DNA from 2 places in the Rhizobium sp. T1470 genome. Region 2 is predicted to be linked to the other one. Evidence: riboswitches for the same ligand, from Rfam matches in the RefSeq annotation. Region 2 holds a riboswitch; the other holds the start of a gene.
The links. A riboswitch is a leader RNA that binds a small molecule or an ion and turns the genes downstream of it on or off. The one in region 2 is predicted to bind S-adenosylmethionine.
Positions count from the first base shown of each region.

Region 1: linked by a shared signal. The riboswitch ahead of metA (homoserine O-succinyltransferase) and the one ahead of WGT02_RS04175 (O-succinylhomoserine sulfhydrylase) in region 2 are both predicted to bind S-adenosylmethionine.

Region 1 covers NZ_CP148091.1:63,062-67,571, forward strand. Annotated here, with positions in the region: gene WGT02_RS00310 (ABC-F family ATP-binding cassette domain-containing protein) at 1-102, shown strand, start outside; gene WGT02_RS00315 (DUF5666 domain-containing protein) at 244-861, shown strand; gene WGT02_RS00320 (ABC transporter ATP-binding protein/permease) at 866-2,692, opposite strand; SAM riboswitch at 2,843-2,920, shown strand; gene metA (homoserine O-succinyltransferase) at 2,956-3,879, shown strand; gene WGT02_RS00330 (aldose epimerase family protein) at 4,016-4,510, shown strand, end outside.
Region 2 covers NZ_CP148091.1:831,538-836,047, reverse strand. Annotated here, with positions in the region: gene WGT02_RS04180 (2'-deoxycytidine 5'-triphosphate deaminase) at 5-1,099, opposite strand; SAM riboswitch at 1,172-1,250, shown strand; gene WGT02_RS04175 (O-succinylhomoserine sulfhydrylase) at 1,296-2,480, shown strand; gene apaG (Co2+/Mg2+ efflux protein ApaG) at 2,679-3,071, shown strand; gene WGT02_RS04165 (Hsp33 family molecular chaperone) at 3,072-4,067, opposite strand; gene argF (ornithine carbamoyltransferase) at 4,160-4,510, opposite strand, start outside.

The sequences.
Region 1 (4,510 bases), 770 kb from region 2:
AACCGTCTGGCAGCGGAGATGGAGAAGCTCCGGGACAGCCTGACGAACATGGAAGAGGAATGGCTGGAACTCGAGATGCTGCGGGAGGAATTGGAGGGCTAAGATCCTTTCGCGCCCGCTCAATCCGACCCGTCTTTGCCGCGCGAACTGGCTTTCACGTTTCATTGATTCGTCAGCGTTCGACCGGCAGGACTAAGCTGCGCCCCGTATCCGCAGCTTGCACGACGGCAAGGAAAGCAGACTATGCCACACAATCTCAAAGCATCTACCGCGCTCGTCTGGGCCGCGGGTTTCCTCGTTATTACGTCGCACGGCGCGCTTGCCCAGGAAGCGCAACGCGTGCGTGGCGCGATTGAAAGCCTGAGCGGCGACACGTTGGTGGTCAAAACACGAGAAGGCACCGAGCAAACGGTGACATTGAAGCCAGACTGGAAGGTGCGCGGCATCAAGAAGGCCGCCGTGGAAGATATCAAGCCGGGCGATTTCGTTGGGGTTGCATCACTGCCAAAAGCTGATGGCGGCGATGGCGCTCTCGAAGTGCTGATCTTTCCAGGAGCGATGAAGGGCACCGGAGAAGGCAGTCGCCCTTGGGACTTGAGGCCAAACAGCACGATGACCAACGCGACGGTCGCGAAAGCCGTCAAGGCAGTCGATGGCCACACCATCACGCTGACATATCAGGGCAAGGAAAAGACGATATCGATCGCCGACGATACACCGATCGTCACCTTCACCCCTGCCGGAAAGGCAGACCTTGTCGCAGGAGCGCGCGTGATCGTGATGGGAGAAAGAGCTGCAGACGGCACGGTGTGCGCAGCAAACGTCACAGTCGGTAAAAACGGCGTCGTGCCGCCGATGTAAGCCGTCAGAGCGCGGGTGCGGGTGCGTTTGGCGCTTTTGCCACGACCTTCACTTCCGGCTTCGCATGCAGAGCTTCCAGATGCAGCACGCGGGGCTTGAAAGTGTCGACGAAGGCGTCCGAGCGACCGATGTAGATCATCGTGGTGTCAGGCATCGAAGCCAGGACGTCCATCATCGATGATTGCCATTCCGGCTCCATGCCTTCCAGCACTTCGTCGAACACGATCCATTTCGGTCGTACGAGAAGCAGGCGAGCAAAACCGATCGCGCGCTGCTCGTCGGAATCGAGCAGCTTGTCCCACCGGGCCCGGGTATCGAGCCGGGAAACCAGATGGTGGAGGCCTGCCTTCTCCAGTGCTGCCACAACGTCGGCATTCTGATAGGTGTCCGCAGACTCGGGAAACGCCAGCGCTTCGCGGAGCGAACCCCCGGGGATGTAGGCCGATTGCGCGACGAAAAGCATGTCGTCCGTGGGCGGCAAGCCGATCTTACCGCCCCCGCATGGCCAAAGCTCGGAGAGTGCAAGGAAGAGCAGTTTGCGGTTCACGTTGTGATCGCCGTTGATCATGACCTTTTCGCCGGCCTTGATCGTCACGGCGCCTTCGTGGACGCGGAACCCGCCGCACTGGTCGATCTCTTCGCCAATCTTAGAAGCGATCCGTACATGGTCCAGCGTCAGTGTTCCAGGCGGGTTGCGCTCGTAGCTAATCGTGCCCCTGAGATTGATCTCGTCGCTCATGGTGGTGAGCGCTTGACGAAAATCGGTGACACGCATCAGTGTGGCGCGCCATTCGGCAATGGGACCGAAGTTCGCCACATACCAGCGAAGGGCCGTGTTGACCTGGTTGAAAGCACCGACCGATACCATCAGCTCGCCAAACGTCAGGCCGCCGGAGAAGTATGCCGGTGCGGCTACAATGATCGGGATGACCACGACAAGCCAGCCGTAGCCGGCTGACACCCAGGTGAGGTTGACGTTGGCCATCGCCACCCGCTTGATGACGGCGAGCACCGCGCTGATGTCGGTATTGATACGCTGCTGCTCATTCTCCTCGCCGCGCGCCACCGTGATCGCCGGCATGTTCTCGTTGGCATGCATCAGCGCAAAGCGAAGTTCCGCCTCCTTCGAGAAACGATCCGCATTGAGCTTCACAAGCTTGCGGCCTACCAGCTGGCTGAGAATCGATGCGGACGCCGCATAGAAGATTGCGGCCCAAACCATATAGCCCGGAATGGAGAAGGCATAGGTGCCGAAACGGAAGATAAAGCCGCTGGACAATTCCCATAGCACGCCGATGAAACTGATCAGCAAGATCGTCGCCTGCACCAGCCCGATCATCAGGGTCGTCGTGCTTTCCGCGAGGTTGCGGGCATCTTCGTGTAGGCGCTGATCGGGATTGACGCCGATGAGGCCGCTGGCCGAAAGCCGCAGCGCACGCTTGCGCTGGAGCCATTGGTTGACGAGATCGCGCGTCAGACCTTCGCGCATGTAGAGCGCGGTCATCTGGTTCAGCCAGGCCTGCACGACGTTGAGCAAGAGCAGCATGCCCGCGATCAGCGCGAAGACCTTCAGCTGATGAAAGAACCCATGCAAATCGCGCCGAGCGATGCTGTCGTAAAAGGGCGCGTTCCACTGGTTGAGGATGACGGTCGCATAGGCGGTGGCGAGAATGATGGCGATCAGCGCCGTTGCGATCAGCAAGACCCTTCCGCGCACGGGTGAATGCCAGAAAGCCGAGAACATGACCTTCAAGCGATAGCCCAGGCTCAGATCGTATCCTACTCTGTCTTGCCCTTGAATGCTTGGCCTGCCTTCGAGGTCATCTGCCATTACGCGTCCCTAGCCGTCATTCTACTTCAATAAACATCGTGATTCGTTGTGTCCACCAACAGATTCTAGCAGTCATTAACGTGGGAGTGACTTCGCATCGACCCCTCCGTTCGTTTGGGCAATTGATTCGCAGGTCGACTAACGCTATTTAGAACGCTCCGTGGTGATTTGGCCGGCCGGCTTGCAGCCACGTTAAAGAAGTCGCTAAAGGGCCGCGTGCGGACCGATAGCGATGTATTCGTTGTTTTGATCGAGTGACCGCAATGCCCATCAAGATCCCCGATACCTTGCCTGCATTTGAAACCCTGGTTCAGGAAGGCGTGCGCGTGATGACCGAGACGGTGGCTATCCGTCAGGACATCCGACCGCTGCAGATCGGGCTTCTCAACCTCATGCCGAACAAGATCAAGACGGAATTGCAGATGGCCCGCCTGGTCGGCGCGTCTCCACTGCAGGTGGAGCTTTCGCTCATCCGCGTGGGTAACCACAAAGCAAAGAACACCTCGGAAGACCATCTTCTCGCCTTCTACCAGACGTGGGAGGAAGTGAAGCACCGCAAGTTCGATGGCTTCATCACTACCGGCGCGCCGATCGAGACGCTGCCCTACGAGGACGTGAACTATTGGCGCGAAATGCAGCAGATTTTCGACTGGACGGAAACCAACGTCCATTCGTCGATGAACGTCTGCTGGGGCGCGATGGCCGCGATCTATCATTTCCACGGTGTTGCGAAGTATGAGCTCAAGGAGAAGGCCTTCGGCGTCTACCGGCACCGGAACCTGAAGCCGTCATCCGTTTACCTGAACGGTTTCTCGGACAATTTCGAAGTGCCGGTGTCGCGCTGGACCGAAGTCCGCCGCGGCGACATCGAAAAGTCGGAAAGCCTTGAGATCCTGATGGAATCCAACGAAATGGGCGTCTGCCTCGTGCATGAGCGGAAGGGCAAGCGGCTCTATATGTTCAATCATGTGGAATATGATTCAACGTCGCTTTCCGACGAATATTTCCGCGACGTGAATGCCGGCGTTCCGATCAAGATGCCGCACAACTACTTCCCGCACAACGATCCGTCGCTGACGCCGCAAAACCGCTGGCGCAGCCACGCGCACCTGTTGTTCGGCAACTGGATCAACGAGATCTACCAGACCACGCCGTACGATCTCAACGATATCGGCAAGAGCGACTGACACGAGCAACGCCAGGCCACTGGGCGGAGCGTGTCCCCGGCCTGGCAGCGTTTCTTTTTTGCGGCACACCGTTGCGGTTTGCGGCAAATGGGGGCAGGTTCGCTGCCTCACTCGAAGATAGATCTGGACGGTCGTTATGGCGGAATTGTTGAAACGGGAAGTTTTTGGGCAAACCAAGTCGGGAGAAACTGTCTATCGGATCGAGATCAAAGGTGGCGGGCTGACAGCCAAGATCATCACCTGGGGTGCCGTCATTCAGGATCTCCGCCTCGACGACCACGATGCCCCGCTTCTGCTCGGCTTCGACGATTTCGACAGCTACCCCGCTCACTCCTCCTACTTTGGCGCAACGCCCGGGCGCTGCGCAAACCGCATCGGCGGCGGCAGGTTCACGCTGGATGGCAAGAACTATCAGCTCGATCTCAACGAGAAGGGCGTGACCCATCTTCATGGCGGCAGCGACAACATCGCCAAGCAGAACTGGACAATCGTCGAGCATGATGTCGACCGCGTTGTGCTGAAGATCGTCGATCCGGACGGCCGCGCCGGCTATCCGGGCAACTGCACCATCCAGGCAACCTACTGGGTGCATGGCAACGGCGAATTCTCCGTCGTCTACGAATCGACCAGT
Region 2 (4,510 bases):
ACGCTCAAATGCGGAAGTGCTTGGAAAGCTTCAGGCCCTGCGCCTGATAGTTCGAGCCGAGGCCGGAGCCGTAGAGGCTTTCCGGGTGCTCCCGCATATGTTCGTAGACGAGGCGGCCGACGATCTGGCCGTCTTCGAGGATGAAGGGAACCTCGTGGCTGCGGACCTCGAGCACGGCGCGGCTGCCGCGGCCGCCAGCGGGCGCGTGGCCGAAGCCTGGGTCGAAGAAGCCGGCATAGTGCACGCGGAATTCGCCGACCAGCGGATCGAAGGGGGTCATCTCGGCCGCGTAGTGCGGCGGCACATGGATGGCTTCGCGGGAGACGAGGATGTAGAACTCGTCAGGATCCAGGATCAGCTCGTTGCGGCCGCGACTATAGAGAGGCTCCCAGAAATCATAGATGTCGTGCTGCGCCTTCTTGTCGACATCGACGACGGCGGTGTGATGCTTGCCGCGGTAGCCGATCAGGCCGTCCTTGTCGCCCGCAAGATCGATCGACAGCGCAATACCGCCGCCCGAGACGTTCGGCTGCTTGCTGGCAACCAGCGTTTCGGCATCGTGCAGCGCCAGAAGTTCGGGCTCGCCGAGCAGAGAATGCCCGACACGGAAGCGGATCTGCGACAGGCGCGAGCCCCGGCGCACGACAATCGGGAAAGTGCGCGGGCTGATTTCGAGGTAGAGAGGGCCGGAATAGCCGGCCGGGATCTTATCGAACTCCTGCGCATAGTCGGTGATGACACGCGTGAAGATATCCAAACGCCCCGTCGAGCTCTTCGGGTTGGCCGAGGCCGACATATCGGTCGGCAGGTCGAGGCGCTCCATCAGCGGAACGATATAGACACAGCCTGTCTCCAGCACGGCACCTTCGGAGAGGTCGACGACGTGAAGGCTTAGGCGATCGAGCTTGTCGGACACGAGATGGGATGGGCCCGGCATGAAACTCGCGCGAACGCGGAACGCCTTGGCGCCAAGCCTGAGGTCGAGGCTTGCCGGCTGGATCTGGTCGTGATCTAAATCGCGCTCAGAGGTGAGACGCCCGGCCTCAAAGAGCGCGGCAATCGCACGATCTGCCAAAATTCCTGTTACGCGAGCCATCATGCCTCATCCATATTTGTCGCAGACAAAACCAAACTCAAGGAATTGACGCAAGCATAGAACGGCAGTATTGCAGCTTTATCCCGTGGTGATTTGGCCGGTCGGCTTGCAGCCACGTTAAACAAGTGGCTAAAAGGACCGGGTGCAAAACCGGTCTGCTTTCGCGGCCGGTTTTTTTGTTGTTTGAAAGTGGTGATTCATGAGCAAGACTTGGCGCCCGGCAACCCAACTCGTCCACGGCGGTTCGCTGCGCTCGCAATATGGCGAGACCTCCGAAGCAATCTACCTCACGCAGGGCTTCGTCTATGAAAGCGCGGAAGCGGCCGAAGCACGCTTCAAGGGCGAGACCGAAGGCTATATTTACGCTCGCTACGGCAGCCCGACCAACGACATGTTCGAGAAGCGCATGTGCGCGCTCGAAGGTGCCGAGGAGGCCCGTGCCACGGCCTCGGGCATGGCAGCCGTCACCGCGGCGATCCTCTGCCAGGTGCAGGCAGGCGACCACATCGTCGCAGCCCGCGCCCTCTTCGGCTCCTGCCGTTGGGTCGTCGAGACGCTTGCGCCGAAATACGGCATCGAATGCACGCTGGTCGATGGTCGCCATCTCGAGAACTGGGAAAAGGCGATCCGTCCGAACACGAAGGTGTTCTTCCTGGAAAGCCCGACGAACCCGACGCTGGAAGTGATCGACATCGCCGGTGTTGCCAGGCTCGCCAACCAGATCGGCGCCAAGGTCGTGGTCGATAACGTCTTTGCAACCCCGATCTTCCAGAAGCCACTCGAGCTCGGCGCGCATATCGTCGTCTACTCGGCCACCAAGCACATCGATGGTCAGGGCCGCAGCCTCGGCGGCGTGATCCTCTCCGACACGGAATGGGTCAACGAGAACCTGCAGGACTACTACCGCCACACCGGCCCGGCGATGTCGCCGTTCACGGCGTGGACGCTGCTGAAGGGCCTCGAGACACTGCCACTGCGCGTCAAGCAGCAGACCGAAAATGCGTCGAAGATCGCCGACTTCCTGGCTGATCAGCCGAAGGTCGCCAAGGTAATCTATCCCGGCCGCAAGGATCATCCGCAGGCCGACATCGTCGCCAAGCAGATGAAGGGCGGCTCAACGCTTGTTGCCATCGAATTGAAGGGTGGCAAGGACGCAGCCTTTGCGCTTCAAAACGCGCTTGATATCGTCAAGATCTCCAACAATCTGGGCGACGCCAAGAGCCTGATCACGCACCCGGCGACGACGACGCACAAGAACCTGACCGACGAGGCGCGCGCAGAGCTCGGCATCTCCGGCGGCACCGTTCGTCTCTCTGCGGGCATCGAGGACACGGACGATCTGATCGAGGATTTTGCCCAGGCGCTCGCCAAGGTGAACGCCTGATCAGCCCATATCGGCCGGATCACCTGCGATCCGGCCGACCGCCATGCGCTTCCGCCACACGCGAGGCGGGCTAAAATTAGGCTTAGCACGCGAAACCTCTTGCCATTGCAGGCATTCGGGACTTGATCGCCTATCGGTTTATTGACGGATGGGCCGCCGTATAAGATACCGGTAACGTATGTTGACTATGGTGTAGGCATGTACCGCGCCCTTACACGCGACATTGAAGTCGTCTTCGAACCCTTTTATCTGGAGGAGCAATCCGATCCGGAGGACGATCGTTATGTCTGGGGCTACAAGATCGTCATCAGCAACAATTCCGACACGACCGTGCGATTGGTGAACCGCTACTGGAACATCACAGACCAGAACGGGATCGTCGATGAGGTCACGGGCGCCGGCGTTGTCGGCGAACAGCCGCGGCTTGCTCCGGGCGATACCTATGAATATTCCTCGGGCTGCCCACTGGATACGCCATCAGGGCTGATGTTCGGCCACTACCAGATGGAAACGGATGAAGGCGAGCTTTTCGATGTCGAAATACCCGCCTTCTCGCTGGATTCGCCAGGGCTGCTCAGAGTCCTGAACTGATCACTCGGCAGCCTCAGCCACCTCTTCCACTTCGAAGCGGTAGGTTGTCGAGCAGAACTCGCAGGTGACCGAGATCGCGCCGTCTTCCTGGCTGTCATCGATTTCCTCGGCAGAGAAACCCTTCAGCACGCCCTTGATCTTTTCGCGCGAACAGCTGCAGCGATCGAAGACCTCGCGCGGTTCGTAGACGCGAACGCCGCGTTCGTGGAACAGGCGGTACAGCAGCCTCTCTGTGCCCACCTGCGGATCCGTCAACTCGTCGGCGTCGATCGTTTCAACGAGCGAGCGGGCTTCCATCCATGCATCGTCTTCCTTGTGGGAACCGCCGGCCGTGTCACCGTCGCCCCCATGAAGATCCGGCTGGCGCATGCGCTCCGGCGCTACCGGCAGGAACTGGGCCACGAGCCCCCCTGCCCGCCAACGGTGACGCGGCTTGCCCACGTCGTCGCGATCGAAGAGCTCGGCAGCGGCAAGACGCACTCGCGTCGGAATTTGCTCCGACTGGCGGAAATAGGCGCCGGCGATTTCCTCGAGGGTCGCTCCGTCGAGCGCAACGATGCCCTGATAGGGTTGGCTAAACTTCCCCTGATCGATCGTAAACGCCAGCATACCCTTGCCGAGCAGCTGTTCAGGCTCGATTTGCCCAGCGGCGATGGCCTTGTCGAGGAGGCCCTGGTCGAAGCGCGCATAAGCACGCACGTTTTCGGGCGTCGAGAAATCGCAAACAAGCAGGTCCACCGGGCCGTCGCCTTTGGTCTGCACCGTGAACTTGCCGTCAAATTTCAGCGACGTGCCGAGCAGCACCGTCAACACGACGACTTCGGCAAGAAGCCTCGCGACAGGCGCAGGATAGCGATGACGCTCGAGGATCGCGTCCAGCATCGGCCCGAGTTGGACGGCGCGACCGCGCACATCCAGCCCTTCAACCTGAAACGGAACGACGTGATCATCGCCGGCGAAATTGAATTCGCCGAGGGCGGCTGCAGGTTCTGCCATGGTCTTCTCCTAGTCTGAGAGCGGCAGACGAGAGTGTCCATCCGCTCGCGCGGCCAACGGGCCTTCCGGCCAAACGTGGCGTCAAGTATGGTTCAGATCGCGCCCAGGCACCAAGCAAGAATCGACTTCTGCGCATGAAGACGGTTTTCCGCTTCATCGAAGACGACGGATTGCGGGCCGTCGATCACCTCGTCCGTGACTTCCTCACCACGATGGGCGGGCAGGCAATGCATGAACAATGCATCCTTGTCGGCCTGTGCCATCAAAGCCGAATTGACCTGATAAGGCTGGAAGACGTTGTGACCCCGGGCCCGATGTTCCTGATTCATGGAGACCCAGGTATCGGTCACCACGCAATCGACGCCGGCGACCGCACGGTCGGCATCATGGCAGAGCATGATTTCGGCGCCCTCATTGCGGGCCCAGTTCAGATAGTGATCCTT